DNA from 3 places in the Clostridium sp. genome. Region 1 is predicted to be linked to each of the others. Evidence: predicted binding sites of a transcription regulator. Region 1 holds the regulator's gene; each other region holds the start of a gene.
The links. Region 1 encodes LexA, which represses DNA repair genes until DNA is damaged. Its sites were predicted from a motif close to CNAACANNTGTTNG; they were not measured.
Positions count from the first base shown of each region.

Region 2: a site for LexA is predicted at 5,778-5,791, ahead of LKE46_RS11450 (putative DNA modification/repair radical SAM protein). Genes of this name have one in related genera too.
Region 3: a site for LexA is predicted at 1,935-1,948, ahead of recA (recombinase RecA). Genes of this name have one in related genera too.

Region 1 is NZ_JAKVOI010000001.1:1,242,270-1,253,395, reverse strand. It holds gene LKE46_RS06175 (acyl-CoA dehydratase activase-related protein) at 1-297, opposite strand, end outside; gene LKE46_RS06170 (tyrosine recombinase XerC) at 990-1,982, shown strand; gene LKE46_RS06165 (hypothetical protein) at 1,994-2,407, opposite strand; gene lexA (transcriptional repressor LexA) at 2,554-3,168, shown strand; gene LKE46_RS06155 (aminotransferase class I/II-fold pyridoxal phosphate-dependent enzyme) at 3,169-4,455, opposite strand; gene hfq (RNA chaperone Hfq) at 4,518-4,757, opposite strand; gene miaA (tRNA (adenosine(37)-N6)-dimethylallyltransferase MiaA) at 4,841-5,788, opposite strand; gene mutL (DNA mismatch repair endonuclease MutL) at 5,816-7,666, opposite strand; gene mutS (DNA mismatch repair protein MutS) at 7,681-10,305, opposite strand; gene miaB (tRNA (N6-isopentenyl adenosine(37)-C2)-methylthiotransferase MiaB) at 10,362-11,126, opposite strand, start outside.
Region 2 is NZ_JAKVOI010000001.1:2,315,526-2,326,651, forward strand. It holds gene LKE46_RS11425 (dimethylarginine dimethylaminohydrolase family protein) at 1-184, opposite strand, end outside; gene budA (acetolactate decarboxylase) at 297-1,016, shown strand; gene LKE46_RS11435 (DUF1523 family protein) at 1,092-1,481, shown strand; gene LKE46_RS11440 (methyl-accepting chemotaxis protein) at 1,594-3,597, opposite strand; gene LKE46_RS11445 (TIGR03915 family putative DNA repair protein) at 3,696-4,442, opposite strand; gene LKE46_RS11450 (putative DNA modification/repair radical SAM protein) at 4,456-5,742, opposite strand; gene LKE46_RS11455 (hypothetical protein) at 5,916-6,503, opposite strand; gene LKE46_RS11460 (ABC transporter ATP-binding protein) at 6,858-8,603, opposite strand; gene LKE46_RS11465 (MTH1187 family thiamine-binding protein) at 8,720-9,019, opposite strand; gene LKE46_RS11470 (hypothetical protein) at 9,222-10,295, shown strand; gene LKE46_RS11475 (trans-sulfuration enzyme family protein) at 10,344-11,126, opposite strand, start outside.
Region 3 is NZ_JAKVOI010000001.1:1,358,175-1,369,300, reverse strand. It holds gene rimO (30S ribosomal protein S12 methylthiotransferase RimO) at 1-1,170, shown strand, start outside; gene pgsA (CDP-diacylglycerol--glycerol-3-phosphate 3-phosphatidyltransferase) at 1,154-1,741, shown strand; gene recA (recombinase RecA) at 2,015-3,052, shown strand; gene rny (ribonuclease Y) at 3,259-4,803, shown strand; gene LKE46_RS06750 (stage V sporulation protein S) at 4,951-5,211, shown strand; gene LKE46_RS06745 (decaprenyl-phosphate phosphoribosyltransferase) at 5,367-6,224, shown strand; gene LKE46_RS06740 (hypothetical protein) at 6,357-7,565, shown strand; gene LKE46_RS06735 (EamA family transporter) at 7,584-7,940, shown strand; gene LKE46_RS06730 (pyridoxal phosphate-dependent aminotransferase) at 7,974-9,170, shown strand; gene LKE46_RS06725 (HPr family phosphocarrier protein) at 9,243-9,500, shown strand; gene LKE46_RS06720 (DUF378 domain-containing protein) at 9,545-9,769, opposite strand; gene purB (adenylosuccinate lyase) at 9,926-11,126, shown strand, end outside.

The DNA.
Region 1 (11,126 bases):
GTTTTCAACCATTTCAGGCAAACCGCAAAATTTTGGACAAATAAATTCCTTTTTATTTAGCTGCATTATTCTGGGAATAAGTATAATATCGCATGTATCTTTTATATAGGCCACATGTCCATGAAATATTTTTATAGGAAGGCATGCTTCATCTACACAGTATTTGGTGCCTAGATTAAGTATTTTTTCATTTGTATTAGGGGATACTATGATCCTGGCACCTAATTCTGTAAAAAATGTGTTTAAAAAAGGGGAATACTTACAATATAACAATCCATTTGGTATACCAACTATCATATAAATATTCTGCTAATAAATTGGTCTATTAGATTAGCAGAATGCCTCCTTTACTAGTATAATTATAAATTCCACATCAATCTATTAGTATATTTTACCTCATTATACAAAAAGTATACAAAATTATAAATAAAAAAATCAATTTATTTAAAAGTAAAATTTTTAAAATGTCTTTAAACAAGTAAAAATACTATTTAAAGACATTTTTATTTTTTTATTTTCAAATAAGCCCATAAAAATTTTGCATAATAGTACAATATATTCTAAAATATTATGTGATATAAAAATAAGTAGAATAAGGGAGTAAAAGGGCTAAAAATGAATGCACAGCCTTATTAACATATTGTGGAAATATATTGATTTTACAAGTACCCACTTATTTTCCACAATGTGTTAATAACGTGATTTTTAAAAATGAATTTTAGACAACAAGAAAAATCATTTTTAATTTAAGTTAAATTGCAGATCAAATGAGAATATTATCAATTGAATAAGCAATAATATAAAGTCGATATTTCATAGACAAAATAATTATTATTTATACAATAAAAGTAGTTCTTTAATAAAGTTAATAAAAAATTAACTTTATTAAAGAAGGATTTATTATTGATTTATAGAAATTTATAATAAAGTAACTTCGCTAAATAACCATTTAGCGAAGTTGAATGTATTTATGAGGAGGGGATTGCTGAATGCAGTACAATCTTGAACATGTATATGACAAGGCGCTGCCCAAGTGTCTGAATGATTTTCTGAATTACCTTGGAACTATACGTGGAAAATCAAAAAATACTCTGGATGGTTATAAAATTGACTTAACAATGTTTTTTAGATTTCTGAAGCTATATAGAAACTTGGTTCCGGAGAATTGTGATTTTCAAAAAATATATATAGCAGATATAGACAATGAATTTTTAAACAGTGTGAATTTGAGTGACTTGTTTGCCTATATATCTTTTGCGGAAAAATACAGGGAAAATGGAGCTTATGCCAGGGCCAGGAAAGTTGCCTCGCTCAAATCATTTTTTAAATATTTATATAATAAGTCCAAAATTATATCTGAAAACCCTGCTGATGAGCTTGAATCTCCGAAAATAGACAGAAGAAATCCTATATATCTTACACTTAGTGAGAGCAAGGAGCTTTTAAAATCAATAGATGGAAAATTCCAGGAAAGAGACTATTGCATGATAACATTGTTTCTTAATTGTGGAATGAGACTTTCGGAATTGTGCGGTATTAACATATCCAATATAAAAGATGATACTTTGACTGTTATAGGAAAGGGAAACAAAGAAAGAACTATTTACTTGAATAATGCATGCTTGAAAGCACTTAACCGATATCTTGCTGTTAGAAATCTAGAATATGATAAAATAAAAGATAAAGATGCCCTTTTTATAAGTAAAAATTACAGTAGAATAAACAAAAGATCCGTAGAGATGATCCTGAAAAAGTATTTAAAGAAGGCTGGTCTTGACGACAAGAAATATACCCCGCATAAATTGAGACACACTGCTGCAACTCTGATGTATAAGTACGGTAATGTGGATATAAGAAGTCTTCAGAAGATACTAGGCCATGAAAATGTATCTACTACTCAGATATACACACATGTAGATGATGAAAAGTTGAGAGAAGCTGTAAATTCCAATCCACTTAGCGATGAAGATGATTTTAAATAGGAATCAGACCTTTATTCGGACTGATTCCTATCATTCCCCGGCTTTTTTTGTATTTTAATGAATCCGGGATATTCTTCATGTGCCAGTTTTTTAAAATTGTTTTCATTCTCCAAAATTTCTGATAAACCATCTATATCTTCTATATATTGAACGGAATATTTATCAAAAACATCTGAACTATTTTTATCGTGTTCGTCATTAGAAAATTCGTTTGATAAATGAGAACCGACCTTGCTAATGGGCTCTTCTGGATCATTATCTTCAAGTATACTGTCAATCTTTATGGCTCTCATATCATACCCTTCCATTTCAAGACATTTACCACAGTTATTACACTTTTTATCTGGAGTTAAATCACATAAATCACACTCTCCGCAGTTGTTGCATAATTTTTTATCATCAAATATACAAAACGTTCTACTCATAATTTCCTCCCGGACAATTTTTAAATTTATAGTCTAAAGCCTAGTATAGAATATAAGTTCAAAAATTGTCAATAACAGAACATAAGTTTGCTATTATACAGTATATATGATATAATTCAAATTAATAAAATGCAAGGGGTGTTTTTATGTTGGAAAAAAAGCAAGGTAGTGAAAGAAGACTGCAAATATATAAATATATAAAATCATATGTTGAACAAAAAGGTTACCCTCCTTCCGTCAGGGAAATATGTTCAGCTGTAGGTGCAAAATCTACATCTACTGTTCACAGGCATTTAGAAAGGTTGGAGAAGGATGGATATATAAAAAGAGATGCAACAAAACCTAGAACAATAGAAATTGTAGAAAATCTATCAAATAGAAAAGAAATGGTCAACATACCTATAATAGGTACTATAGCTGCAGGAAAGCCTATTCTTGCTGTAGAAAATATAGAAGATACATTTCCACTCCCGATAGATTATATAAAAAATAGGAACCAACTTTTTATGCTTAAAATTCATGGTGAAAGTATGATAGATGCAGGCATCCTGGATGGAGATTTTGCTATAATTGAAAAAACAAATTCAGCTGAAAATGGTGAAGTAATAGCTGCGTTAATTGAAAATGAAGCAACTTTGAAAAGATTTTTCAAGGAAAGCGATCATATAAGACTTCAACCTGAAAATGAAACTATGGAACCAATAATAGTACCTGATTGTACTATTATTGGAAGGTTAGTTGGACTGTATAGAGAATATTGATTATTTATTGTATATATTTGATAATGCTATGAGTATTCCTATTTTGGCATGGTCAAATGTGAGTCCTCCCTGCAGATATGCTATATAAGGCTCTCTTATAGGTGCATCTGCAGATAGCTCTATTGAAGATCCTTGAATAAAGGCACCTGCGGCCATTATAATTTGATCTGAATAACCTGGCATATCCCAAGGTTCACATTGCACGAAAGAATCTACAGGAGAGCCCTTTTGAATTCCCTTACAGAATTTTATCAATTTATCCTTGTCATTGAATTTGATTGCCTGGATTATGTCACTGCGCTTATCTGTGTATTTTGGAAGCACGGAAAATCCTGCAAGCTCCATTATTCTTGAACAGAGCAGAGCTCCCTTCAAGGCTTCAATTGCTACATGAGGTGCAAAAAATAATCCTTGATAAAGCTGTCTCATAATCCCGAAGGTGGAACCGCATTCACCTCCTATTCCGGGTACTGTCAGCCTGTAGGAAGCTTGAGTTACATATTTTTCTCTGCCAACAATATATCCGCCTGTTGGTGCTATTCCCCCTCCTATATTTTTTATCAGAGATCCGGCTGCAATATCTGCACCTACATCCGTTGGCTCCAGTGTATCTATAAATTCTCCATAGCAATTGTCAACAAGGCATATCAAATCAGGATTTATACGTTTTACAAAGTTAATTATATTCTTTATTTCAGATATTAGAAGTGCCTTTCTCCAGTCATATCCAGTAGATCGTTGTATATGTATTAATTTTATAGAGCTATTGTTCTCAAGATGACTTTTTATAGAATCAAAATCTATGCTGCCGTCTTCTTTTAAGTCTACCTGTTCATAATTGACTCCATATTCTTTAAGAGAACCTATGTTCTTATTTCCATCCATACCTATTATTCCATGAAGTGTATCATAAGGCTTGCCACATACTGAAAGCAAAGTATAACCGGGCCTTAAGTTTCCAAACAATGCACAGCCAAGGGCATGGGTTCCATTTACAAAATGGGGTCTTATAATGGCACTTTCTGAATTGAATATACGTGCGTATACCTTGTCGAGAGAATCCCTTCCTATGTCACCGTATCCATAGCCTGATGAATTGGTGAAATGAGATTCACTTATTCCTTCTTCCTGAAGTGCATTGAGAACCTTAAGCTGGTTATACTCCCTTATATTGTCATAATATTTGAATTGGTCTTCAACATCATTTAATGCTTTTTCATACAAGTTCAGTATGTCTTCATCTATTTTATATATATTTTTAAGTTTTTTCTTAGTTATTTCCAACAAAGTTGATTACCTCCCGAATGTGTTGTTACATAAAAAAGAATAGGCAATACTGCCTAATCTTTTTACTCACCCTCCTGTATAGTATTGAATAAAATTGTCTTGAAAGGCGTAATTGTAGATATTGCATGTTTATATATCATCATTTGTTTTCCATCTACATCTAATATAACTGTAAAGTTGTCAAATCCCTTTACACTACCTTTAATTTGGAAACCATTAGTTAAATGTATGGTTACTGCAGTTTTATTTTTTCTTGCCCCATTTAAAAATATATCTTGTAAATTATTGATTGGTTTACCCATACTTCTCCCCCTTCCACGGCTTTATATAATACAATATTATAAAGTTTCCTTAAATCTTTTCAATAAATATATTATACCAGTATTTAACTTTTAAACAAGTTTTTCATAGAATAAAATTTGTCTATTATATAGTCTGAAACAGCAGCGTCATCCTTAAAATCATCTTTATTTATCCAGTTTACCCTCTTGTCTTTTCTAAACCATGTAAGCTGCCTTTTAGCATAGTTTCTACTGCCCTGTTTGATCAGCTCTATTGCTTTATCAAGAGACATGCTGCCATCAAGATAGTTCAGGATTTCCTTATAACCTATTCCCTTCATGGACTGCATTGAGGAGTCATAGCCCATGGACTTGAGCTTTTTGACTTCATCTATGAGTCCTTTTGAGATCATCATATCTACCCTTTTATTTATTCTATCATATAATTTTTCCCTGTTCATAGTGAGTACAAAATAATATACATTATAGGGTATATCATATATATTGTTTTCTCTATTGAAGTCGCTCATCGTCCTTCCGGTTAATTTATATACTTCAAGTGCACGTATTACTCTCTTGAGGTCATTTGGATATAATCTCTGAAAAGACCCGGGATCTATGTCTTTTAAAAGAGCATGTACATATTCCCTGCCCTTTTCACATGCAAGATTTTTAAGATATTTTCTGTAATTTTTATCAATATGTGCTTCAGTAAAATCATAGTTGAATATAAGGGAGTTTATATAAAAACCAGTTCCACCAACTATCATGGGAAGCTTTTTACTGTCATGTATTTTACTTATACAGCGGCCTGCCATGAGCTTGTATTTTAACACATTGAAGTCATCTTCCGGAGAAACAACGTCTATCATATGGTGTATAACTCCCTGCATTTCACTTTTTTTTATCTTTGCAGAACCGATATCCATATATTTGTATATCTGCATGGAATCTGCCGATATTATCTCTGCATTCAGTTTTTTTGCGATTTTTATGGATATATCTGTCTTTCCAATTGCAGTAGGCCCTGCAAGTATAAATAGGTCAATCATTGAAACCTCCTAATAGTTATATGCTTTCTATTGTATTCTTTTGAATTTCTTTTCGAGATCCGTAGTAGTAATTTTTATTATAGTAGGTCTTCCATGAGGACAGTTAAAAGGATCATCTATAAACCTCAGACTTTCAACAAGGTTCTCCATTTCAGCCTGTGATAGGTTGTCATGAGCTTTAATAGCAGCTTTGCAGGCCATTGTTGCTATTAAATGATATTTTACCTCCCAGGTCTCCCCGGAACCCATGTTTTTTATATTTTCAAGCATATCTACAAATAAATTTTTTACATCAGGGTTCCCGAGTATTACGGGAACTTCCCTTATAGATACTGCATTTCCCCCAAATAATTCTATTTGAAAGCCAGCTCTTTTGAACAGTTCACTGTTTTCAGTATAGGTGGAGTAATCATAAGCTGTAAGTTCAATAATTACTGGTGAAATCAACAGCTGCGAGATTACAGTCCCGTGTATCATATCTTTTTTGTACTTTTCAAAGAGTATCTTTTCATGGGCAGCATGTTGATCTATAAGGTACATTATATTGAAAGCCTCCCCTATTATATAGGTATTATTAAACTGACCTATTATTCTCAATTTAGGAAATTTGGGATCTGGATTTAGTGAAATATCATTTTTCTCAAGTTCTGATTTTTCCATGCTTGAGACAGATGAATCGTCTACTTTAGGGGTATCATTATTATTATTGTTATCATAAGAAGCTTCCTTTATATTTTGATTTCCATAATCCATGATATTATAGGCAACGGATTCAGGGGATTTCAAGTCAATTGGAAGCTGTACAATATTCTTATTATCATTGTGATCAAATCTACAAGATTCAATATCCTCTTCTGCATCTACATCATCTATGGTAAATGAATTTTTCAAGCTGTTTCTAAGAGTTTCATGTACCGCATCAAATATAAATTTGAATATTGTCCTTGAATCACTGAACTTTATTTCAGATTTGGAAGGATGAACATTTACATCCACATACTCTGGAAATATGTCTAAAAATATTATAAAAAATGGAAATTTATTTATAGTTAAAAAGGATTTAAATGCCCTTTCTACAGCTGTAGTTATAGACTTATCCTTTACATAGCGCCTGTTTACAAAAATACTCTGATTATTCCTGCTGCCGCGGCTGATTTCAGAATTGCCGATATACCCGTATACCGAAGCTATGTCTCCGTGCTTTTCTATAGGTATAATATTTTCATAAATATTTTTCCCGTAAATAGCCCGTATTGTATCAATAAGTTTTCCGGTTCCAAAAGTTGCAGTAGACTTTTTACCATTGTTGAAAAATTTAAAGGAGATTGTCGAATTTGCAAGAGCAAGCCTTGATATAATATCTGATATGTAGGCAGTTTCCCTACTTTGAGATTTCAAGAACTTTTGCCTTGCAGGTACGTTGAAAAACAGATCGGATACTTCTACAGCTGTACCTGTATTGCAGGCGGTATCCTGAAAATAATCTATTTTTCCACCACTTATATTTATCTCTTTTCCACAATCCATATTATCTATCCTGCTTTTAAGTTTTACCTTGGAAACAGAAGCTATGCTTGCAAGTGCTTCTCCCCTGAAGCCCATGGTGTTTATCTTGAATATATCATCTATCAGCTTTATTTTACTTGTAGAATGGGGCATGAAAGCTTTCTTTACATCATCGGGATGGATACCGGTTCCGTCATCTACAACCCTTATAAATTTTTGACCGCCTTCGAGTATCTCAATGGTTATGTCTCTGGCTTCAGAATCAATGCTGTTTTCAACCAGTTCCTTGACTACAGAGGCAGGACGTTCTATTACTTCACCTGCTGCAATTTTATTTGTGGTTTTGATGTCGAGCAAGTTTATTCTCTTCATGGTAATCAATCCTTTTATTTCGACATTGACTTTACTATTTTTATTATATCATAAAGTTTATTAAAACCATCCATGGGTGTCATGTTTAATATGTCTATATCAGATATTTCCTTTAATATGTTCTGCCTTTCTATATCAAGCATATCCATCTGGACTGCAGGCTCCTCTTTGACTGCATCTGGACTGCTTTTTTTCAATTCTACTGCATCGCGTATGTTCACAGTATCTTTTTTGGCTTCAAGGTTTTTTAAAATCTCCCTTGCCCTGTTTACTACAGCATCAGGAAGTCCTGCAAGTTTCGCAACTTCTATTCCATAGGATTGATCTGCTCCTCCAGGTACGATCTTCCTTAAAAAGATAACTTCCTCATCCATTTCTTTTACAGCAACAGAATAATTTTTGACCCCACGTATATCTCCTTCAAGCTCTGTAAGTTCATGATAATGAGTTGCAAATAGTGTTTTGCATCTAAGCTTTTTATTTTTACACATGTACTCAATTACAGCCATAGCTATGCTCAATCCATCATAGGTACTGGTACCACGTCCTACTTCATCTAAAAGTACCAGGCTTTTGTTTGTGGCATTTTTAAGTATGTTTGATACCTCCCACATCTCAACCATAAAAGTACTTTTACCGGATGCCAGGTCATCGGAAGCACCTATTCTTGTAAATATTTTGTCACAAATTGAAATAACAGCAGATTTTGCCGGTACGAAACTGCCTATCTGGGCCATGATTACAATCAATGCTATTTGGCGCATGTAGGTGGATTTGCCGGCCATATTCGGACCTGTTATAAGCAGAAGCTGGTTTTGGTCAATATCCATATTTGTATCATTGGAGACGAAACTTCCTTTTTCAAGCATTTTCTCCACTACGGGATGTCTGCCTTCTATTATGGAAATTTCATCCTTGGAGGTTATTTCAGGCTTGCAGTAGTTGTTTTCAAGCGCAACTGCTGCAAGAGAACTTAAACAGTCAAGTTCCGAAATTATTTTTGCAGTTTTCTGCATTCTGTCTACCTGCTTTTCTATAGTATTTCTTATTTTTACAAATAGAGAATATTCCAAGTTTATAAGCTGATCTTCTGCTTTTAATATTTTATCTTCCATTTCCTTCAACTTTGGAGTTATATATCTCTCTGCATTTGCAAGAGTCTGTTTTCTTACATACCTTCCTTCAGGTACAAGATTCAGATTACTCTTTCTTACTTCTATATAGTATCCAAAGACTTTATTGTATCCTATCTTTAAAGACTTTATTCCTGTTTCTTTTCTTTCACTGTTTTCAAGAGATGCTATCCATTCTTTGCCATTGCTCTTGATGTCTTTTAGTTCGTCTATTTCCGGGTTGTATCCTTTCTTTATGAGATTTCCCTCTTTTATTGATACTGGAGGCTCTTCTATTATAGATTTATCTATAAGGTCGTATATATCTCTCAATTCATCCAGATTCGAGTACATGTCTTTAAGCAAACTGCCGTTGAAATTTGATATTATGGATTTTATAACAGGCAGTTTTTCTATGGAATTTTTTAAGAAAATCAACTCTTTTGCGTTTACACTTTGGGAAGATATTTTTCCTACCAGCCTTTCAATATCGTATATACTTCTAAGAGCCGTTTTAAGATCTTCGTGACATGATATACTGTTCATGATTTCTTCTACTGCATTCAATCTCATCTGAATTTTGATTTTATCTATAAGTGGCTGTTCTATCCATCGTCTAAGTTGTCTACCTCCCATTGCCGTATTCGTTCTGTCCAGCACCCATAAAAGGGAGGCCCTCTTCTTTTTTTCTATAAGGCTTTCAGTGAGTTCAAGGTTTCTCCTTGAATTTGAGTCTATGCTCATATAGTCTATTATGTTGTAGTGCTTGATCTTATTTATATGTGAAAGAGAGTTTTTTTGTGTTTCTACTATATATTTTAAAAGTGCTCCACAGCACTTAGTCAAAATTTCAGTTGAATTCTCGGGGTTAAAATTGTCAAATTGCTTTTCAAGGATGTCACAAGAATTGCAGTCAAAATATTCTTTATCCAATAGAGTATAAGAGCCATTAAAGACTGTACCAATATCTTCATACATTTTATTTTGGATGCTTTCCTGTATTAGTAGCTCTCTAGGATTGTATTTTGATATTTCGTCTAAAATAGTTGAAATATTCAAGTATGAATCTGTACAATTAAATTCTCCTGTAGATACATCTGAAAAACAAATTGAAAATCTTCTGGTTTTATAATCTATGTAAAGACACGATATATAGTTGTTTTTATTTTCCTCCAAGAATAAAGGATTTGTATATGTTCCAGGAGTTATTATTTTTATAATGCCCCTTTTGACTATTCCTTTTGCCAGAGCAGGATCTTCAAGTTGTTCACATATGGCTATCTTATAACCCTTGTTTACCAGTCTGCCTATGTAGTTATCTGCTGCATGATAAGGTATACCACACATAGGAGCCCTTTCTTCAAGACCGCAGTCCCTTCCTGTAAGTACTAATTCAAGTTCTTTTGAGGCAATTTCGGCATCCTCAAAAAACATTTCATAGAAGTCTCCCAACCTAAAAAACAATATACAGTCCCTGTGTTTTTCCTTTACATCTAAATACTGCTGCATCATAGGAGTTAATGCCATGTTTGTTTCCAACTACAAAATTCTGATATTGTAGTCAGTCCCTCCTTTCAAATTTTTTAGTTCAACTCTTCACCTGAAAGCGAAAATGAGTTTGAAGCTGTTATATGAACATTTACCAATTTGCCTATACTTGAGCTTTTACCTGTAAAATTAACTAGTTTACCAGTTCGAGTTCTTCCCATAAGTTTGCTGCTGTCATTTTTGCTTTTCCCTTCTACAAGTATTTCTTCTATTCTACCTTCGTATAATTTATTCTTTTTTGCAGAAAAACTATTTATAATCTTGACCAATCTGTTGAATCTTTCATGCTTTATATCATCAGGAACTTGATTTTCCATTTCATCGGCAGGAGTTCCCTTTCGCTTTGAAAATATAAACGTAAAGGCAGAATCATACTGTACTTCTTCTGCAAGGCTGAGAGTTTCTTGAAAATCGTATTCCGTTTCACCTGGAAATCCCACTATTATATCCGTAGTTATAGAAACATCTGGAATAGCTTTTTTTATTTTATACACGAGATTCAGATAGTCTTCCTTAGAATAACTTCTATTCATCTTTTTTAGAAGCCCTGTAGAGCCGGATTGAACTGGCAGATGAACGTGTTCACACAATTTATCACAGTCAGCTATGGCGGATATAACGTCATCCGTAAAGTCCTTGGGGTGTGGAGTCATGAACCTTATTCTGCTTAATCCATGTATGCTGTTCAACCGCCTTAAAAGCTGAGCAAAGGTAACTTTGGAATTCAAGTCCTTTCCATAGGAGTTAACATTTTGCCCAAGAAGGGTTATTTCCTTGTAGCCACGATTTACAAGTGATTG
Region 2 (11,126 bases), 1.1 Mb from region 1:
CAACACCGTTTGACCTGTATGCATTCACAAGTTCAGCATGCTCCCGTGCACACAGGTTATTATCTATCTGAATCTCCCTTCCATTTATCATCTTTTTTGAAACTGCATATGCTGGAGGACACATCAATACCTTCTTCAATAATCCAACTGAATTTTTTACAAAATATCCGCTAATTTTTCTCATCTCCAAACTATATTCTTCTAATATATTATTCTATCAAAATTATCATTAAATTATTTATTCCAATCCGAAATTTTTATGAAATATGCTATAATTGTTTTTGAGGTGATAGTGAATGGATGATGAGTTGAGGGTTCCAAATCATATATACCAGATGTCTACCATAAATGCCCTGGTTTCAGGATTATACGACGGATGTGTTTCTTTGAGCAAACTTCTCCAGAAAGGTAATTTTGGAATAGGAACTTTTAAAGGTCTTGATGGAGAGCTGACCCTGTTAAACGGTATTTTTTACAGGACAAGGCCTGATGGAAGCATATATACATGTTTGGAAAATGTATCTGTTCCATTTGCCGTAATTACTGAATTTGAAAACTATAATCTGCACAACATCAAAAATTGCCTTTGTTATGAGAGTATAAAGGAAAAGCTTGACAATCTCATTGAAAGTAAAAATATATTCTATGCCCTTTATATGAAGGGAAGCTTCAACCATGTCAAAACCAGAACTGTGGTAAAACAGGAAATGCCCTACAAAGTAATGTCGGATGCCGTTAAAAACCAGCCTACTTTTGAATACAGAAATATCGAGGGCCATATAGTGGGATTCAGGTGCCCCTCTTATGTAGAAGGTCTCAATGTACCTGGATATCATTTTCATTTTATAAGCAGCGATAAAAAATTTGGCGGTCATATATGTGAATTGTCAATAAAAGATGCAGATATCCGCATACAAAAGTGCTCCTGCTTTAGAATGGAACTTCCTGAAAATGAGAATTTTTACAAGTTGAAAGTCACAGACAGAAGCAATGATATAAAATCTGTTGAAAAATAATCCCATTTTATACTAATACGGCTGCAAAAAGAGTAATAATAAATATAGCAAGTTTTATTAGTTCAAGGGGATTATATGAAAAGAAGAAGAATCAGAATTCGCTCACTTATAGTTATCTTTATCTGTATACTTGTAACAACTGCCTTATTTCCACACTTTATAAGACACACCTATACCATTACTGTATCAAACAAACAGATAAATAAACAAAATGAGGAAAATATGTATATGATATATACCCAGATGGACGATGGAAGCGTAAGAACGTTCAAAAATATCAACAGCATAGTTGAATTTAAATTCAATTCCGATGATATATACGGAGGCATGCAGATTTACAGAAAATACGAGATCAGAGCATATGGTCTTAGAATACCCATCATATCCTGCTATGAAAATATAGTGAAAGTAAAAAAGGTGAAAGACAACTTTATCTATCCTGGAAATTATTTTCAGTCAAATTAAAATCAGGGAAAGGAAGCGGGAACTACTCCCGTTTCCTTTCCCTATTTTTAACAACTGCCAATAAGTCAGTTTCAAGGCCGCATATGCAGAACCATGTTATATTCACAAAATCTTATGAAATAGTCACCCTGTCAACATATTCATTTAGTTTATCAGATATGTCCTTCAATTTTTTCATATTTTCATTTATATTTTCTATGGAATTATTTTGTTCTTCCACAGAAGCTGCCAGTTCCTCACTTCCTGCAGATGCTTCCTGGGAAATAGCCGATATATTCTCTATGGATTTGACGGCTGAATTCCTGCTTTTGTCTACCTCATCGATCTTAGCAGCCAGCAGATCTATGTTCGACAGCATTTCCACCATATGCTTTTCAATCATGGAGAAGGATTCATTTGACTGTTTCATACTCTTGTTTGCTTCATCATTGGCACTTGTGGAATTTAAAACACTTAACCTGGCTTTTTCTATTTCATCCTGTATTTCCTTTATTATGGATGAAATTCTGCCTACAGCTTGTCCTGTCTGTTCTGAAAGTACCCTTACCTGATCGGCTGCTACGGAAAATCCCTTTCCTGCTTCTCCAGCCCTTGCAGCCTCAATTGCAGCATTTAATGCCAGGAGATTTGTCTGTTCAGATACAGATTGTATTGTTCCAACTATTTCACCTATTGATTTGGATTCTTCCGTAAGGCTTTCCATGCTCTCTGATACATCTTCGGAAGCTCTGCTGCTGTCTTCAAGTTTTTGATTCAGTATCTTTATTGATTTTATGCCGTCTTCACTTATATTTCTCGTGGAATGGAAATGTTCCCTCACTTCAACTGACATATCAGATATATCCTTTATTTTCAAGGATAAATTGTTCAATTCTTCTGTACATTTGTTTGCCTCACCTGACTGGGTCACCGAACCCTTTGCCATTTCATCCGTAGTTCTTGAAACTTCTGTCACGGATTTTGAAGTTTCATTCAATTCATTTCCTATATTGATCGAATGATCAAGTATATCACGGGAACTATTCTTTAGATCAGAAAATACTTCAACAAGTATATTGGAAAGTAATTTTAAATCTCCTGCTATAGCTCCAAGTTCATCCTTATTTCTTATTACACTGTTCAATTTATCCCCATCATATTTAAGATTAAGCTTTCCCATCTGCTCTATTACATATCGTATATTACCTATAGGCTGTGATATCATTTTTCCAAGATATTTGGAGACAGCTGCAGCTGCCGTTATACAGGCTGCAAGTATGATAAAATTCAGAATTATCAATGAGTACAGGGATTTTGAGAATTCACTTTTAGGTACTGCAAATCCTACAGTCCAGTTTGACATTTTCACTTTTGAGGATACAAAATATCTTTCCGTTCCATCATAATCCTGTATATTGTACACATGGCCGTTGCCAATTCCAGTTTGTTTGTATTTTCCCTTCATGAATGTATTTATATTTTTCAGTTTATCATTTGACGGTTTTAAATCTTTATAAGGATGTACAAGTACATTATTTTTATCATCCAGTAAATAGCCATAACCGTTTTTAGCTACTTTAGCCTTTTCTATTACATTTGTTATTGCATCCATTTTCATATCTTCCGATATTACCCCTATGATTTTTCCATCTTTAACAAGAGGCATTGATATGGAAACAACCATTTTTTTCGTTGCCATATCATAGTAAGGTGCATAAATAAGTCCATTTGACGCAATTGCATTTTTGTACCAAGCCCTCATCTTAACATCATAGTCTTCTGGAGGTGTCCAGTTAGCCCCATCAATAAATGGTCTGTCCTCGGAACCAATATACAAATCTGAAATATCTGGATTTGCTTTAAGCTTTCTTTTCAAATAAGCAAGTGACTTATTATCATCACCGACAATATTGTTATCATGCATATTGTCTACAATATTTGTAAACTCAGCAGTCTGTTTTTCCAACCAGCTGTTTATAATTTCAGAGTACTTCTGAGATGATTCCGTCATCTTTTCTTCATACTCTTTTACAAGTGCAGTTTTAGCTATAAAATAACTTCCAATCAATGAACACAGCAATAGCACTACAGTTAATCCCAGTACGGAAAAAGTTATTTTATTCCTTATACTTTTCATAAAAAAGCCCCCTAATCCAATAAGTTAATTTATTTATATATATCGATGTATTGTTTTATCATCTTTAATACTTTTTGGAACATAGCGGGCAGGTCCTGTCATAAAAATTCAGTCATATATTTCCAATATCGCTTCGGCATGTTGCTCATACGGCACTTTGGATTTCTCCGTTCTTGTATTCCGATGGTATTATAAAAAAGCTTCCACAGTTCCCTGAAATGTATTTCCTCTTCATCAGGTTCTGGCATAGTGAAATTTTCAGCCGGAACAATTGAATGTTCACAGGAATCATGAACAAACACAATATCATAGGTCCTATCATAAATCAAAAAGTACTCTCCGGGATATCTTCTGCAGAAGTGGCTTCCAATAATAGGCAGAACACAATTCTCAGGCTCTATCTGTGCTGCAAGTCCATCGTTGAAAACAGAAAACCTCAAGAATCCTTCTATAAGGTGACTTTCATTTTTCAAATACTTCACTGCTTTAAAAAGCCTGTTTACCACATCGTCTGCAAGCATGGTCATAACTGGAGGGCCATAATAATATCCCTTTCTCAAAAATAGCAGTATATATAATTCTTTTTGAGAAACACAGCTTAAAAATGCATACTTCACAAAGTTCAGAGTCTGATTTCCCATTTTCCTGGGTATAGATTTAATTACTCTTCCAGATTTGATTGAATCTGTCGTAACTTTTATGGAGGGAAGAAAAGTTGTCTGTACTTTAAAATGCGGCATTATATCAAGCGGAATTTCTCTCCTATAATAGCTTTCAAATACACAACACATGAGCCCTTCAAAGCTTCCATCATATTCATAGATGACATCTGATCTTTTAATCATATATTCACTCCTCCTATACCAGTGACAGTTCATTGAAAAATGACAGCTGTTCAAAATCAGGTCCTGAATTCAGATTTTTATAATATCTGCGGGCTTCACTTTTGGACATCAATGATTGCAACACCGAATTACGGTCAGTTTTAAGATTGTCAATTGTTTTCCCATTGCAGATTATAAAATACTGTGCCCTTTTAAGTACTATTCCAAGCTTTTTGAGCATGTAAAAATCAAGAATGGTATTCCTTCGCACATACACAATTCTCTTTGCACTTCTTACTCCAATTCCCGGAACTCTCAGAAGCTCTTCGTAGGACGCATGGTTTACATCTATCGGAAAATAATCCATATGACTCAGTGCCCAGTTGCACTTGGGGTCTATGTAAGGGTTGAAGCTCCGATGATTATCATCCAGAATTTCAGCTGCCTTGAATTTATAATATCTCATTAGCCAATCAGCCTGATAAAGCCTATGCTCTCTCAATAGAAGTGTTCCTCTGTCCGGACATGTCACAATTGGATTTTGAGAAACAGGTACATATGAAGAAAAAAAGATTCTTTTCAATTTGTACTTTTTATAGAGATTTTCAGACAGGGTGAGTATCTGAAAATCCGTATCAGGAGTAGCACCTACAATCATCTGTGTACTCTGACCCGCAGGTACAAATCTGGGTGAATGACAATACTTTGTCCGCTCAATTGAATTTTCACCTATTCTATCCTTGATATACCCCATTGGACCAAGTATGGAATGTTTCGATTTATCCGGTGCCAGAAGTTTCAGACTGCTCTGTGAGGGCAATTCTATATTTACGCTCATTCTGTCAGAAAACATTCCCAGTCTTTCTATGAGAATATTGTCAGCTCCAGGAATTGCCTTTGTATGTATATATCCAAAAAATCTATACTCATCCCTAAGTATCCGCAGAACTTCAAGCATTATTTCACAGGTATAGTCAGGACTCTCAATTACGCCCGAACTGAGGAAAAGTCCTTCAATATAATTCCTGCGATAAAAATTAATTGTGAGATCTGCAAGCTCACGGGGAGTAAAGGAAGCTCTTGCAACGTCATTTGACCTTCTGTTGACACAATATCTGCAATCATATGCACACACATTTGTCATAAGAACCTTTAGAAGTGAAATACACCTTCCATCTGAAGCAAAACTGTGGCATATGCCGCAAGCCTTGGAACTTCCTATTCCCCCTTTTCCCGGCTTTCTGTCCACTCCACTTGAAGTACAGGCTACATCATATTTTGCTGCATCAGTTAGAATTTTCAACTTGTCAAACACATCCACTGTATTTCGCCTCCTCATTTAGTTTATATTACCATAGAACTTATGTTCTTGTAAAGCATTCTTCACACAAAATAAGCATCCTGAATAACGGATGCTTATTAAAGGTCATCACTTATTAAATAAACTAAAACGTGCTATTTTTTATCTTGTGCATTGCTCTTGAATTAAGGCCTTCACACTATAACAGGCATTATCAATTTATTTTCAATTTCCTTCCAAAAGCTATCAAAGCATGGGTTTTCTTCTATGTACCTGAATATGGATTTTATTTCATTTATGGAAGTATAGGAAATACAGGAAGTCTTATTATTTTTTTCATTTTGAGGAGATTTCAACGTAGTACCTGCATCCATATTCAATATTTTATTTATCTCTCTAATTAATATTTTATTGCCGTATATCCTCAAGCGCAGGGATTTGTATTTTATCTTTTTCTGCTTATTTTTATATCTAGTACAGTAGTCAAATCTGCTGTGCAATTCTATATACGCTCTCAGGAAATCACCATACTGTTTTAATCTAGGCAATTGCCGGATATCAGAATTTCTGCTGCTCCAGCCTATATCCTTTAATTTTTCTATATTAAAATATTTTGTACTCAATACATATTGCACATTGTTCTTATCTTTTTGTTTATATATATTATTTCCACAAATTCTTTGTATTTGCTCAAGAAAATATTTATTTTTATTCTTAAAAATCAATCTTCCCCGTGATATATACCCAATTGAGAATATTATGCCCAAAATATAATCATTCAAAACCATCACCCCATTGATTCTATGTAATCTTCATATCGAACAATAAATTCTTCTGTAATTATTTACGAATATTAAAATTGATTTCAGGGTGCTTTTTATTAAATTTTTCAAATAGCCCATGAATACTTTTGTAAAATGGACTACAATGCAATTGAAGCAGAGAATACAATAAGAGAATGAATATACTCAAATATCTGAATAGACTAGGCAAAAAAACAAAGCAAGCATCCGAGGGGCTAACTCAAAATGCTTACAATATTAAAAATATATTAAATGCAGGTTAATATTAAATTTATGAACTTGTGATAGTAGTAAGAATAGAAGGTTACTGCTGTACATTCGCAGCAAAATTCTCTATTCCCTTATATCCAGACCCTCGAACTGCATATTGTAGTAGTGAGAATAAAGTCCGCCTTTTTGGAGAAGTTCCTTGTGGCTCCCTCTCTCTTTTATACCCTCATCGTCAATAACTATTATTTCATCTGCATTTCTTATAGTACTGAGCCTGTGGGCAATAACTATGGTAGTCCTGTTTTTTGCAAGCTTTTCAAGGGACTTTTGTATGAAGTTCTCACTTTCATTATCCAGTGCCGATGTTGCCTCATCCAGGATCAGTATAGGCGGGTTTTCAAGAAATACCCTTGCTATGGAAATTCTCTGTTTCTGTCCTCCCGAGAGCTTGACTCCTCTTTCTCCTACATAAGTATCATAACCGTTGTCAAGACTCATTATATAGTCATGTATATTTGCTTCCTTGGCCGCTATTATCACATCTTCCTCCGAGGCGTCAGGCTTTCCATATTTTATATTGTCCCTCAATGTTCCGGAAAAAAGATATACATCCTGCTGTACTATTCCAATGGAATTTCTGAGAGACTCAAGAGTAACATCTCTCACATCAATGCCATCTATCATTACAGAACCAGATGAAACATCATAAAATCTCGGGAGCAGCGAACACAAGGTTGTCTTGCCTCCCCCGGACGGTCCGACAAACGCAATTTTCCTCCCCGCCTCTATCTTTATATTTACATTGTCAAGTACCTTTTTTTCATCAGTATAGCTAAATGAAACATTTTTATATTCTATATCACCTTTTACATTTTTGAGTTCAACTGCATCTTTTTTGTTAACTATTTCAGGTTTGGTACCTATTATGTTCATAAACCTCTTAAAACCAGCAAATCCTTTCTGAAACTGCTCTGCAAAATTTATAAGTATGTCTATAGGATTTATAAATATATTTATGTATAGTGCATAGACTGCAAGATCCGATATGTGCAGTGAACCATTTGCTATAAAAAATCCACCTGTAACAATTACTACTACATATAGAAGTCCCTCGAAAAATGCATTTCCGGCCATAAATTTTCCCATTGCCTTATAGCTTTTTTCTCTTGAGATCCTGTATGCATTGTTGTTTTTATCAAATTTTTTCCTTTCAATATCCTCATTTGCAAAAGATTTCACAATTCTTATTCCCAGAAGGCTGTCCTGAACAGAAGAATTTATATTACCCATCTTTTTTCTGTTGTCAAAAAATATTCTCTGCATTTTTTTGTTCTGATAAAATGAAAACACAACCATCATCACAGTTACCACAAGAAGTATGAAAGTCATCTGTGGATTTATAAACATGAGTATCAAGAAGGAACCTATTATTTTAACTGCAGATATAAACACATTTTCCGGACCATGATGGGCAAGTTCTGATATATCAAACAGGTCTGAAACAATTATAGACATCATCTGTCCTGTATTGTTCTCATCATAATAGGAAAAGGACATCTTTTGCAGGTGATAAAACAGATCCTTTCTCATATTGTTTTCCATTCTCGCTCCCATTATATGTCCCCAAGAAGCAATAAAATACTGACAAAAATATTTTATTATATAAATGAGAAATAAAATTATACCGATATAAATTAGAGAATGCAGTATAACTGATTTGTCCTTCAAGAATATAGTTGTTGAAAGATACCCTAAAATCAGAGGAAATGCCAGATCCACCAATGATACTACAAGTGCACAAAATAAGTCCGCATAAAAAAGGCCCTTATAAGGCTTATAATAGTACAAAAATTTTTTAAATAGTTTCATAGAATTTTCTATCGTCCTTTCTTATATCTATAAATGATTATTATAACATTCCATATAATCAGTGTAAAGACAAAATATATGAATCGGCAGTCTATCTGAAACCACCGATTCATATACTACAGTTTTTCTTTTACCGAGTTGAGCTTCTGACTCATAGATGCGTCTTTGTCTCTTCTGTCATCTATGCTTATAGAAGTAATTACTCTCTTGGCACCATTTTGGAAAGGAACTTCATGCATTTTTCTTATAACCTCCAAAATAACGTCCAGATCTCCCTCAAATACTGTCGCCATAGGTGTAAGTTCATATTTGATACGCTTCTCATCCTGAAGTATTTTATGACAATCAGCCACATATTTGCTCACACTTGTAGATCCTGTTCCAATTGGTACAATTGTTGCCTGTGCTATAGCCAAATTTAACACCTCCATTTTAATTTTAAAACAATTTGCTGCAAAAAAAAAGAGCTGGGGTCAGTTCCCAAGCCTTAAAAATATACTTTAAAGCATCTTATAGACAACTTTCATTTCCATTTTTATGAATTTTAGTTTGACACCCATACCTATCTAATTTATAATTTAATTGCATAATGCTAAAAATTAAGGAAGCGAGATTGATATGCTAAATGTTATTAAAACTGCGGTCATAACGATAATTATATCATTTATATCCGGTTTATTATTGGATTATTATAAAAATTTGGCACCCAGAATACTGTGCAATATAAAAAATACAGTACCTAAAAGGATAAATGGGAGAAAGATCTGTGAATATATTGTTACTGTCAGCAATGTATCAAAGAAGACAATTCATGAACTGAGTCTGAATATACAAAGTTTACAGAACAGCTTGAAGATTACAGATGCCAAAATCACAAAAGGTTTGAAATTTGATTCCTCGGTAAAAGACAAAATAATAGATATTCACATTCCATTTTTGAGTAAGGGCGATAAATTTTCAGTTATAGTATGTATCGAAAATCAACGTGCAGTAAATGCCAAACCTATTGTTGTACTCAGGTCACCTGAAAATTTCAAGAGAATAAATTCCATATATCAAATTGGGATTCTATCCTCATTGTTCAAAAGGAGACAAAATACAGGGCAGGCAATGGCAAATAGCACAAACAGGCCACCAATTGAAAATAAAAGAATAAGTGGAAAACCCGGTATCAGTAAAAAAGCTCTGTTATCTATCGTGTCAATCATGTTGGTTGTGATTGTGGGAATAATGGTAAAATCTTATTTCAAAGGATTACCTTCAAATACACGAACACCTGCTGTAAATACAAATACTTCAAAACAGTCAACTGATTCGTCAGGATCATCATATGGCAATACGGGAAATACAAATAGTAAAACATCACAAACGGATAAATCTGAAAATACAGGCACGAAAGCATCCAAAACTGGTTCCTATGGAAATACGGATTCAAAATCATCAACAGGAAATTCCGGTACAAAAACACCTGAAACAAAATCATCCGGCAATTCTGATATAAACAAAACTCCGGCAGACTCATCCGGGAACTCGGATAAAGGAACACAGACAGGAGATTCATCCGGAACATCTGGAACATCTGGAAATTCTGATACAAAAACACAGACACAGACGACAGGATCATCCGGCGGATCATCTGGAAATTCCGATACCCAGACTCCTCCAGCATCATCCGGAAATACAGGCAACTAAAAAATCCTGACAGTCAATACATCAGACTGCCAGGTAAATTAATTTTCATTATTTAAAAACTTCCAATGCCTTAAGAAAATCCCCTATCAGATCCTCACCTTTTTCTATTCCTACAGATACTCTTATCAGCCCGTATGTTATTCCCATTTCTAGTCTTTTTTCTTCGGGCACATCATAGTGTGAAGACATAACAGGATGAGAAATGGTTGTCCTGTATCCTCCCAATGTCATGGCATAATGGGCAAGCTTGAGTTTTCTCATGAATCGATTGATTTTCTCTTTATCATCAGACAATACAAAACTCAGCATTCCACCAAATTTGTCATCAAACAACCTCTTTGCCAGCTCATGCTGAGGATGTTTCTCCAAGCTTGGATGATTAACTTTCAACACATATGGACAATCATCCAGGGCTTTTGCAAGCATTGCTGCATTTGACATCTGCTTTTCTACACGAAGTGACATTGTTCGCATGCCCCTTTGAACAAGCCATGAAGTAAATGCATCCGCTGAAGTACCAAGCAATACCTGCAGATCATAGGCTTTTTTTATGAGTTCTTTGCTGCCTGTGGCCGATCCACATACGGCATCACTATGTCCGTTTGCAAATTTCGTGAGGCTGTTCACTGTAACATCGGCTCCATGTTCAATAGGTCTGAAAGCAACTGATGTCATAAATGTATTATCCACAATCAGCAAAGCATTATTCCTATGAGCTATATGTGATATCTCATCTATATCAACGACAGTAATCATCGGATTTGAAACTGTTTCTGTATAAAGTACTTTGGTATTGTCCTTCATGGAATTTTTCACTTCATCAACATTTGT
Region 3 (11,126 bases), 120 kb from region 1:
TCCATAGATACGGTACTCGAGATGTCTAAGTATAAAAGTGAATTTAATTGCAAAATATTAATTGTAACAGGATGTTTAACCCAGAGGTATGGAAAAGAACTTTCAGAGCTTTTGCCGGAAGTAGATATAATGCTTGGAGTCAATGATTATGATAAGTTGAATGAGAGCATTAAAATCCATTTTAAAGACAATGACAAAAAAATATGTAATTTTAATTACAGTGATGTGAAAATAAATGAGGGAAAAAGGATTATCACTACGCCGTCCCATACTGCATATGTGAGAATTGCAGAAGGATGTGACAACTTCTGTACCTATTGCATAATCCCCAAGATAAGAGGAAGATACAGGAGCAGAAAAATTGAATCAATATTGGATGAATGCAGGGATCTGGCAGATAAAGGTGTAAAGGAGATAATTTTGATTGCACAGGATACTACAAGATATGGAATTGACCTGTATGGAAGCAAGCAGCTTCACAAGCTCATGAAACGCATCTCAATGATTGATGGAATAGAATGGATAAGAGTTCTCTATTGCTACCCTGAGGAGATAACTGATGAGATTATAGATGAAATAGCCGAAAACAAAAAGGTATGCAGGTATATAGATATCCCTGTCCAGCATATAAGTGACAGGATACTTAAAGCCATGGGCAGAAAGGGAAGAAAGTCTCAGATAATAGAAAACATAAACAAGTTGAGGAGCAAGGTTAAGGATATTGTCATAAGAACAACCTTGATAGTGGGTTTTCCCGGAGAAAATGAAGAGGATTTTAAAGAATTAAAAAATTTTGTAAAAAATATGAAGTTTGATAAACTTGGAGTTTTCAAGTATTCAAGGGAAGAGGATACTCCGGCTTACAGCATGAGAAATCAGGTCCCGGAAGATATTAAAGTGCAGAGGGAAGGGGAGATCATGCTTTTGCAGCAGGACATATCAAAAAACATAAATGAACTCAAAGTAGGAAGAACTTATTTGGTTATTGTGGAGGGCCGGAAAGATGACATGTATTATGGAAGGAGTTATGAAATGTCTCCCGACATAGATGGGGTCATATACATAAAAGGCAGCAACAGCTTAGAAATGGGAAGTATGATAAAGGTAAAAATAACAAATAGCTTTGAATATGATTTAATGGGAGTTGTATGCGATGAATTTAGCGAATAAACTTACAATAATTAGGATGATACTTGTTCCGGTATTTTTGATTTTTATGGCTGTAAAAGATGTACCTTATTTTAAAATAATTGCAATAATAGTTTTTGTAATTGCCTCAATAACAGATAAATTGGATGGATACATAGCTAGAAGCAGGAATCAGATAACAAGATTTGGAAAGTTTATGGATCCTTTAGCGGATAAGCTTTTGGTTACAGCTGCTCTTGTCTGTCTTGTAGAATATCATATAATACCGTCCTGGGTAGCCATGATAATAATAGCGAGAGAATTTGCAGTAACCGGACTAAGGACGGTTGCTGCAGCGGAAGGAATAGTAATAGCTGCAAGTCCATGGGGTAAGGCAAAGACGGTAACACAGATAATTGCCATTATACTGGCGCTTATAAATTTGAACTATAATCATGTATCAATGTCGATTTTTAAAGTATTTGTAGATCATCCCCACAAAGTATTGAATTTAATAACATATATTGCTATGGGCATGGCGATAATAATAACCATAGTATCCGGTGTGGATTATTTTGTTAAAAATAAGGAAGTAATGAAATCCGACAGATAGAGTTTCAGTCCATTGGTTTTTAATTTGTAAAATCAATGGATTAAAACTCTAAAATTATGTCTATAATTAAGAATGGTGTATAAACACAAACATAACTTTATATACCTTTAATTGAAAATATACTATAATATAGTTAGTACATTTTTATAAAACGTACTATTGACTAAACATAAACCATGATATATAATTATTAAGAACGTAAGTTCTTATAAGAGAGGATGTGAAGTTTTGACAAGTTTTGATAGTGAAAAATTGAAAGCTATAGAATCAGCTATGGGACAAATAGAAAAGCAATTTGGGAAGGGTTCTATAATGAAATTGGGAGAAAACAGTAAATTGAACATAGATTCTATTTCAACAGGATGCCTGGATCTGGATATAGCGCTTGGTATAGGCGGAGTACCGAGAGGAAGGGTAGTTGAGATCTTTGGACCTGAATCATCAGGAAAAACAACTGTGGCACTCCATATAGTGGCGGAAGCTCAAAAATCAGGAGGTGCTGCTGCATTTATCGATGCAGAGCATGCATTGGATCCAGCCTATGCAAAAAATTTGGGAGTGGATATTGAAAATTTGATTGTCTCACAGCCGGATACGGGAGAACAGGCGCTTGAAATAGTTGAAGCTCTTGTAAGATCCAATGCTATTGATGTAATAGTAATTGATTCTGTAGCGGCACTTGTGCCGAAAGCAGAAATAGAAGGCGAAATGGGGGATTCTCATGTAGGACTTCAGGCAAGACTTATGTCGCAGGCACTCAGAAAGCTGACAGCATCTATAAACAAATCCAGATGTGTAACTGTATTTATAAATCAATTGAGGGAAAAAGTAGGGATCATGTTTGGCAACCCTGAGGTTACACCTGGCGGCAGGGCATTGAAATTCTATTCATCTGTCAGAATAGATGTAAGAAGATCTGATGCTATAAAGCAGGGTGATGCTGTAGTTGGAAACAGAACCAAGGCCAAAGTTATTAAAAACAAAGTGGCACCTCCCTTCAAGCAGGCTGAATTCGATATAATGTACAATCAGGGAATATCCAGAGAGGGTAATGTCCTTGATGTAGGGGTTAGAGAAGAATTAGTTCAAAAAAGCGGGGCATGGTTTTCCTATGGTGAAACTAGATTGGGACAGGGCAGGGAAAATTCCAAGCAGTTTTTAAAGGAAAATCCTGATATAAGATATGAAATAGAGAACAAGATAAGGAAAAAATATAATTTGCCTCTGGCAAAGCCTGAAGATGAAAATAAGGAATTGAAAAACAGCAAGACAGATGGAGAAAAGCAGGGAACAAAAACTCAGGCAAAATAATTTTGTGCCTGCATTAAAGCGATAATATTTAGGCTGTGAAATTGGAGTTACAAACTTGACAATGGATAAAATATAATATAAAATTAAGACAAATTCTGGTTTATCATGTATTAGAATTACCAATTGAATAAATATGACACCATTTCTATGCTTGTATATTTTGCTAAAATTATAGATACATAAAGAAGAGCAAAGGAGGTGTTCATGTGAATTCTGTATTAATATATGAAATTATTGCTGGTATAATAATTGCAGTTATTATACTAGTTGAGTTTTATGTTATAAAGAATAAATCATCTGCAATAAAAGCAGGAGCTATTGAGGAATCTAATAGATTGAAGGAAGAAGCAAAAAAGGAAGCTGAATCTATAAAAAAGGAAACTATATTAGAAGCTAAAGAAGAAGTCCACAGATTAAGGAACGATCTTGAAAGAGAATCAAGAGACAGAAGAAATGAGTCTCAAAGATTTGAGAGAAGGTTGATTCAAAGGGAAGAACTATTGGATAAAAAAAGTGCGGCCTTTGAAAAAAGAGAGGGCAGTCTGGATAAAAAGCAGCAGGAAATTGCACGACTGCAGGTAAGCGTAGAGGAACTTTATAAAAAGCAAAATGAAGAGCTTCAAAGGCTATCGGGACTTAGTTCAGAGGAAGCAAAGGAAATTTTATTGGAAAAGGTTAAAAAGGAAATTAAGCATGAATCTGCAGTTATGATCAAGGAAGTTGAAATGAGAGCTAAAGAGGAAGCTGACAAGAAGGCAAGGGAGATTATAACCTGTGCGATCCAAAGGTGTGCAGCCGATCATGTAGCTGAAACTACAGTTCATGTAGTAACTCTTCCCAATGACGAAATGAAGGGCAGAATAATAGGAAGGGAAGGTAGGAATATAAGAACTCTTGAAACCTTGACAGGTGTTGATTTGATTATTGATGATACACCTGAAGCAGTAATATTGTCAGGATTTGATCCGATACGAAGGGAAGTTGCAAGAATAGCGCTTGAAAAGCTTATAATTGATGGAAGAATACATCCGGCAAGAATAGAGGAAATGGTAGAGAAAGCTAAAAAGGAATTGGAAAGTGATATTAAAGAAGAAGGTGAACAGGCAACATTTGAGACGGGTGTACATGGTCTTCACCTTGAAATGATAAAATTGCTTGGAAGGTTGAAGTATAGAACTAGTTATGGTCAAAATGTGCTGAAACATTCTATAGAAGTTTCATATCTGGCAGGTCTTATGGCGTCAGAAATAGGAATAGATCCAACTATAGCAAAAAGAGCTGGATTGCTCCATGATATAGGGAAGGCAGTAGATCATGAAGTTGAAGGTCCTCATGCCGTTATAGGGGCAGAGGTTGCCAAGAAATATCATGAGTCCCCTGTAATTATAAATGCCATAGGGGCACATCATGGGGATATGGAATTTCAATCTTTAGAGGCAGTGCTTGTACAAGCAGCGGATGCAATTTCAGCTGCAAGACCTGGAGCTAGGCGAGAGACCCTTGAAGCCTATATTAAGCGTCTGGAGAAATTGGAAGAAATAGCAAATACATGTGAAGGCGTAGAAAAGTCATATGCCATTCAAGCGGGAAGAGAACTTAGAATTATGGTTAAACCAGAAGAAGTTGATGATGCAGGAGCCGTTGAAATGGCAAGGAACATAGTAAAAAGAGTAGAAGGAGAATTGGAGTATCCTGGTCAGATCAAAGTAAATGTAATTAGAGAGACTCGTGCAGTTGAATATGCAAAATAGTAAATATAGGTAGTCAAAAATACACATATTCCTTTTGGATTTTCTTAAAATTGTAAGCCTTTATGAAATCTAAAAGGAATTTTTAAATTTTTGTAGAATATTATACAATAGCAGCACTAAATAAAGTTAATATATAGGAGGGTTATTATGGAAGTATTAAAAGTTTCAGCAAAATCAAGTCCAAATTCTGTAGCAGGAGCACTAGCAGGAGTGTTGAGAGAACGTGGGGAAGCTGAAATACAGGCTATAGGGGCTGGAGCGCTGAATCAGGCTATCAAGGCAGTAGCTATTGCTAGAGGCTTTGTGGCACCCAGTGGAATCGATTTAATATGCATTCCGGCTTTTACAGATGTTGAAATAGATGGTGAGGAGAGAACTGCAATAAAACTAATTATTCAACCCAGATAATTTAATTTACAGGACTTGAGAAGGTTATCAAGTCCTTGTTTGTTAGTATATAGTAATTGTTTCAATAGATTCCTGTATAAAACAATTTGATATTGACTATATTATATACTATGTTAAAATGTAAAAAGATGTACAACTTATATAGGGGGAGTTTCATGAAGAGTCTGCTAGAAATGATGAGACCAAAACAATGGATTAAGAATTTTTTTGTATTTGCAGCAATTATATTTTCCGGAAATTTTTTAAATCCCTATATGCTTGGTATAAATATAGAGACTTTTATACTGTTTTGTATTACTTCTTCTATAATATACATATTGAACGACATAGTTGATATAGAAAAGGACAGATGCCATCCAGACAAGAAGAACAGACCTCTTCCCAGCGGACGTGTGAGCAAAAGGTCAGCTGTAATTTTGGATATTCTGCTTTTTATGGTGGTTATTTTGCTGGGATATGGTGTTGATGTAAAGATACTTTATATAATGCTGCTGTATATAATTATCAATGTATTATACTGTTTTAAATTAAAAAACATAGTTATAATAGATGTGATGACAATAACTTTCGGATTTGTATTGAGAGTGGAAAGTGGAAGTATTGCTACAGGAGTTGAAGTTTCACCGTGGCTTTTTTTATGTACTGTTCTGCTTTCTCTGTTTCTGGCACTTAATAAGCGCAAGAGTGAGATTATAACTTTGCAGGACAGAAGTGGAGAGCACAGAAAGATATTGGAGGAGTATTCTGTAAATAGTATAGATAAAATGCTTACCATAGTTGATCCATCCGTGTTGATGGCATATTGCCTTTATACTTTCAGTTCTACTCAAAGCAGGACCATGATATTTACTATTCCATTTGTACTATATGGAATACTTAGATATGAATATTTGATGGATAAAAAAAATATAGGTGGAAAACCGGAAGATGTATTTGCAAAAGACAGACCTTTTCTGGTAAATATAATTTTCTGGAGTTTAAGTATTATGGCTATAATATATTTGAAGCTTTAGAGAGGATGTCATTTTTATATGGAAATAAATAGCCTTTTTAAAGGTGGATCTTTCAAAAAAAGTGAAGCTTTTTCGAAAAAAAATAAGACAGATAGCAATTATAAAATAAGTCTGGACTATTATCTGATAGTTATGATGCTTGGTACGGCAGTATCCATACTATGGGTAATATTTGTAAATTCCATGCCATTTTCGGATTTTGACTATTATTATAATATGGCTGTAAGTATAGCAAACGGAGGTTCCTGGGGGAACACATATACATCCATGGGTTATTCAATAGTATTGGGAGGTATATTTAAAATATTCGGGGCCAGTGTTCTTACTGCAAAAATATTTAATATAGTTTTAACTATTGTGAATTATATTTTTTTCAGATCGATTTTATTCAGACTTGATCTGGAGGAAATAGATAGAAAGATAATATTTACTATATTTGTATTCATGCCAAATAATATATTCTACAACAGTATACTTGGAACGGAACTTTTATTTACAGCACTTTTATTGATTATAACCGATATATATATGGGAAATATGAGATTCAAATATATTTTAATAGGTGTGCTTGTGGGTCTTAATACAATGGTTAAGCCGTTTTTTATAGCCTTCTTTTTGCTAGTATTCCTGGTGGATGTTTTAAAACATAAAAAATTGCTGCTTTCAATAGAAAATTCAATTATTGTATTGATATTGAGTGCAATTGTGATTTCACCGTGGATATATAGAAATTCAAAGTTGATGGGGCAATTTACCTATGTATCCAACAACGGAGGGATAGTACTTTATATAAATAATAATTCCCAAAACCACAAGGGAAGATGGATGCCTGCCGCCAATGTTGAAAATTCAGTTGTAAATACACAGGAATACAAAAATGCAAATATGACTGAGAAAAATAAAATGTTGAGTTCATCTGCCAAAAAGTGGATAAAATCGCATCCTGCAGATTTTATAAAACTGGGTTCCATGAGACTTTTTAATACATATTTTGTAGGGGACGATATAGTATATAGTACATATGCAAGTGGAATAACCGATGAATTTAGAAAATTTCTCATAGTATATGCAAATTTAACTAGAGAAATAATCTTTCTGCCGGCTATAATATATATATTGATTTATAGTGTATATATACTTATACAGTTAGTAAAAGGCAGGAGTGATTCCATTGATAAATTCAATATATATTCTGTAATTCTATTTTTCATGTTTACAGGTGTGTATTTTATAACGGAGGGTCAGGGAAGATATTCTTTTCCCATAATATTTTTATTTGTATATTGTTTTTACATGTCAATTGGTAGAATTATATTTAGAACAATAAAAAAGAATAATTGATAGAATGGAAGTAAGTATATGATTTTATTAATATTAATTTCAATATTTCTAGGTGCATTTGGTCAGATACTTGTTAAATATGGTTCAGCAAATCTGGAAATCAATTTTACACTTAAATATTTAATTCCAAGTATTTTAAACATAGTAAAAAATCTGCCTGTGATGATGGGAATAATATCTTATGGTGTAAGTTTTCTTATATGGATAAAAGTTTTGAGTAAAACCGAGCTCAGTTATGCATATCCAATGGTAAGCCTTGGATATATAATAGTGATGATTTTTTCTTATTTTGTATTTAAAGAAAACATAACCTTTATAAGGGTATTGGGAATGTTTTTTATAATAGTAGGCGTTGTGTTGATTTCACGAAGCTAAAAAATTAGAATTTACCTACGAGGAGGAAATAAAATGATTCTGTCAAAAAAAGCTGAGAAAATTGAGCCATCCATAACTTTGGCCATTACAGCCAAGGCAAAGCAAATGAAAGCAGACGGTATTGACGTAATAGGTTTTGGAGCAGGGGAACCGGATTTCAATACACCTGAGTATATTCAAAATGCTGCAGTTAAGGCTATGAAGGATGGATTTACAAAGTATACTCCTGCTTCTGGAATTCTGGAATTAAAAAGTGCCATAAAAAAGAAATTTGAGAAAGATAATAAATTAAGCTACAGTGAAAATCAGATTATAGTTTCTACAGGAGCCAAACAATGTCTGGCAAATGTATTATCTGCAGTCCTCAATCCGGGAGATGAGGTGATTGTAGCAGTACCTTACTGGGTAAGTTATCCTGAACTTATAAAGCTGGCTGACGGGACACCAGTTTTTGTGAATACAAGAGAGGAGAACGGCTTCAAGTACACCATAGAAGATCTTGAAAAAGCTGTTACAGACAAAACTAAGCTTATCATAATAAATAGTCCGAACAATCCAACAGGTACTGTGTATACTAAAGAAGAACTTGAAGATATAGCGGAATTTGCGAAAAAGGAAGATATATTTATAGTATCCGATGAAATATATGAGAAATTAATATATGATGCTAACAAACATGTAAGCATAGCAGGTATATCCGAGGACGCATACAATAGAACTATTGTTGTAAATGGATTTTCAAAAACTTATGCCATGACTGGCTGGAGACTTGGTTATGCGGCATCTGGAAATGAGAAGGTAATAAAATTGATGTCAAATATCCAAAGCCATACTACTGCAAATCCAAATTCAATTACGCAATATGCCGGTGTGGCTGCGTTAAAATATGACAGCCCTGATGTAAAGAATATGATAGAACAGTTTGACAAAAGAAGAAAATATATGCTTCAAAAAATAGATAAAATAGACGGTCTGTCTGCATTTATACCTGAAGGTGCATTTTATGTACTGCTCAATATATCAAGGATATTTGGCAGAAGATGTAATGGAACTTTGATTGAAGATTCGCTGGGCTTTTCAAAATTACTTTTAGAAAAGGAAAAGGTTGCAGTAATTCCGGGAGCCGGCTTTGGAGTTGAAAATTACGTAAGATTGTCCTATGCTACTTCTATGGACAACATAGTTGAGGGACTTGACAGAATAGAAAAGTTTATAAAAGAGTTGAAGTGATTATTAAAAAAATGGTATAATTGTTGAAGAAGTTTTAAAATGTTAATATACTTATAATTAGGGGTGAATTGAATGGTATCTAAGGAAGTAACAGTAAAAAGCGCTACAGGGCTTCATGCAAGACCTGCTACACTATTAGTCAAAAAGGCTTCTTCATTTAAATCAGATATGTCTATAGAGTTTGATGGAAAGAAAGCTAATATTAAAAGTTTGATAGGAGTATTATCATTAGGTGTTACAAAAAATTCAACAGTAAAGGTTATCGCATCAGGTGATGATGAGTCTCTTGCTGTTGAAGAAATAGTCAAGTTGATAGATTCATTAGAATAATAATGATATATGTTTCACGTAAATAAAAGACCTTTTGAGGTCTTTTATTTATGGGTTTTATAAGCCGATTTTGTTTTAAACAAGAATATTATCATATCTACTCCCGCTACACCTATAATTATGTAAAGAATTCTTCCTATTAAATTAAGTGGATCGCCAAATATAATTCCAATTGGATTGAAACCGCATATCCCTGATATACCGGTGTTTATTCCGGTCAAAACTATTAAAAAAAGAGAAATCTTATCTATAATACTGAATTTGTACATTAATTTATATCCCCCTTAACTGCTTTTTATTAAAGTATATTAAATTTTTAAAAATATAGAACTGCTTTTTAAATATAGTATATTTAAATGCTGGATTGTTGTGTGATATAATATGAACGAAAACAAACTAAAAATACTTGTGGAGGAATTTTAAATATGAGAGATACATATAATACACCGCTCAATACAAGATATGCATCAGAAGAAATGAGTTATATATTTTCGGAGGACAAAAAATTCAAAACATGGAGAAGATTATGGGTTGCACTTGCAGAATGTGAGAGCAAGCTTGGACTTAATATAACTGATGAACAGATAGAAGAATTAAAAGCCAATGTCGATAATATAAATTATGAGGATGCACAGAAAAGGGAGAAGGAAGTAAGGCATGATGTAATGAGTCATGTATATGCCTATGGGCTTCAGTGCCCTAAGGCAAAGGGAATAATTCATCTCGGGGCAACGAGCTGTTATGTAGGTGACAACACGGATTTGATAATTATGAGGGAGGGCCTTGAACTTATCAAAAAAAAGGTACTTAATGTTATAAATCTTCTTTCAAAGTTTGCCATAAAATACAAAGATCTCCCGACCTTGGGATTTACGCATTTTCAACCTGCACAGCTGACAACAGTTGGGAAAAGGGCTACACTGTGGATACAGGATCTTTATCTTGATCTGGAAAATCTTCAATTTGTAATAGATAATATGAGATTCAGGGGCGTAAAAGGTACTACTGGGACACAGGCCAGCTTCATGGAGCTTTTTAATGGGGATGAAGAAAAAGTTAAGAGACTTGACAGTATGGTAACGGAAAAAATGGGATTTAAAAAGGAGTTCATGGTTACGGGGCAGACCTACACTAGAAAGGTGGATTCCATAATAACAAACACGCTTTCGGAAATTGCACAGAGTGCATACAAATTCAGTAATGATATAAGGCTGCTTCAAAGTATGAAGGAAATGGAGGAACCTTTTGAAAAAAATCAAATTGGTTCTTCGGCAATGGCATACAAGAGAAATCCTATGAGATGTGAGAGAATGGGATCTCTTGCCAGATACATAATAGTGGATGCACTGAATCCGGCAATAACAGCTTCGACTCAATGGTTTGAAAGAACGCTGGATGATTCAGCAAACAAGAGAATATCAATACCTGAAGCTTTTCTTGCACTGGATGGAGTCCTTAATCTATATATTAATGTATCGGAAAATATGGTTGTATATGACAAAGTAATTGAATCTCATGTAAAGAGAGAGCTACCTTTTATGGCTACGGAAAATATAATAATGGAGTCAGTTAAAAGAGGAGGAGATAGACAGGAACTTCACGAGAGAATAAGAAAGCATTCTATGG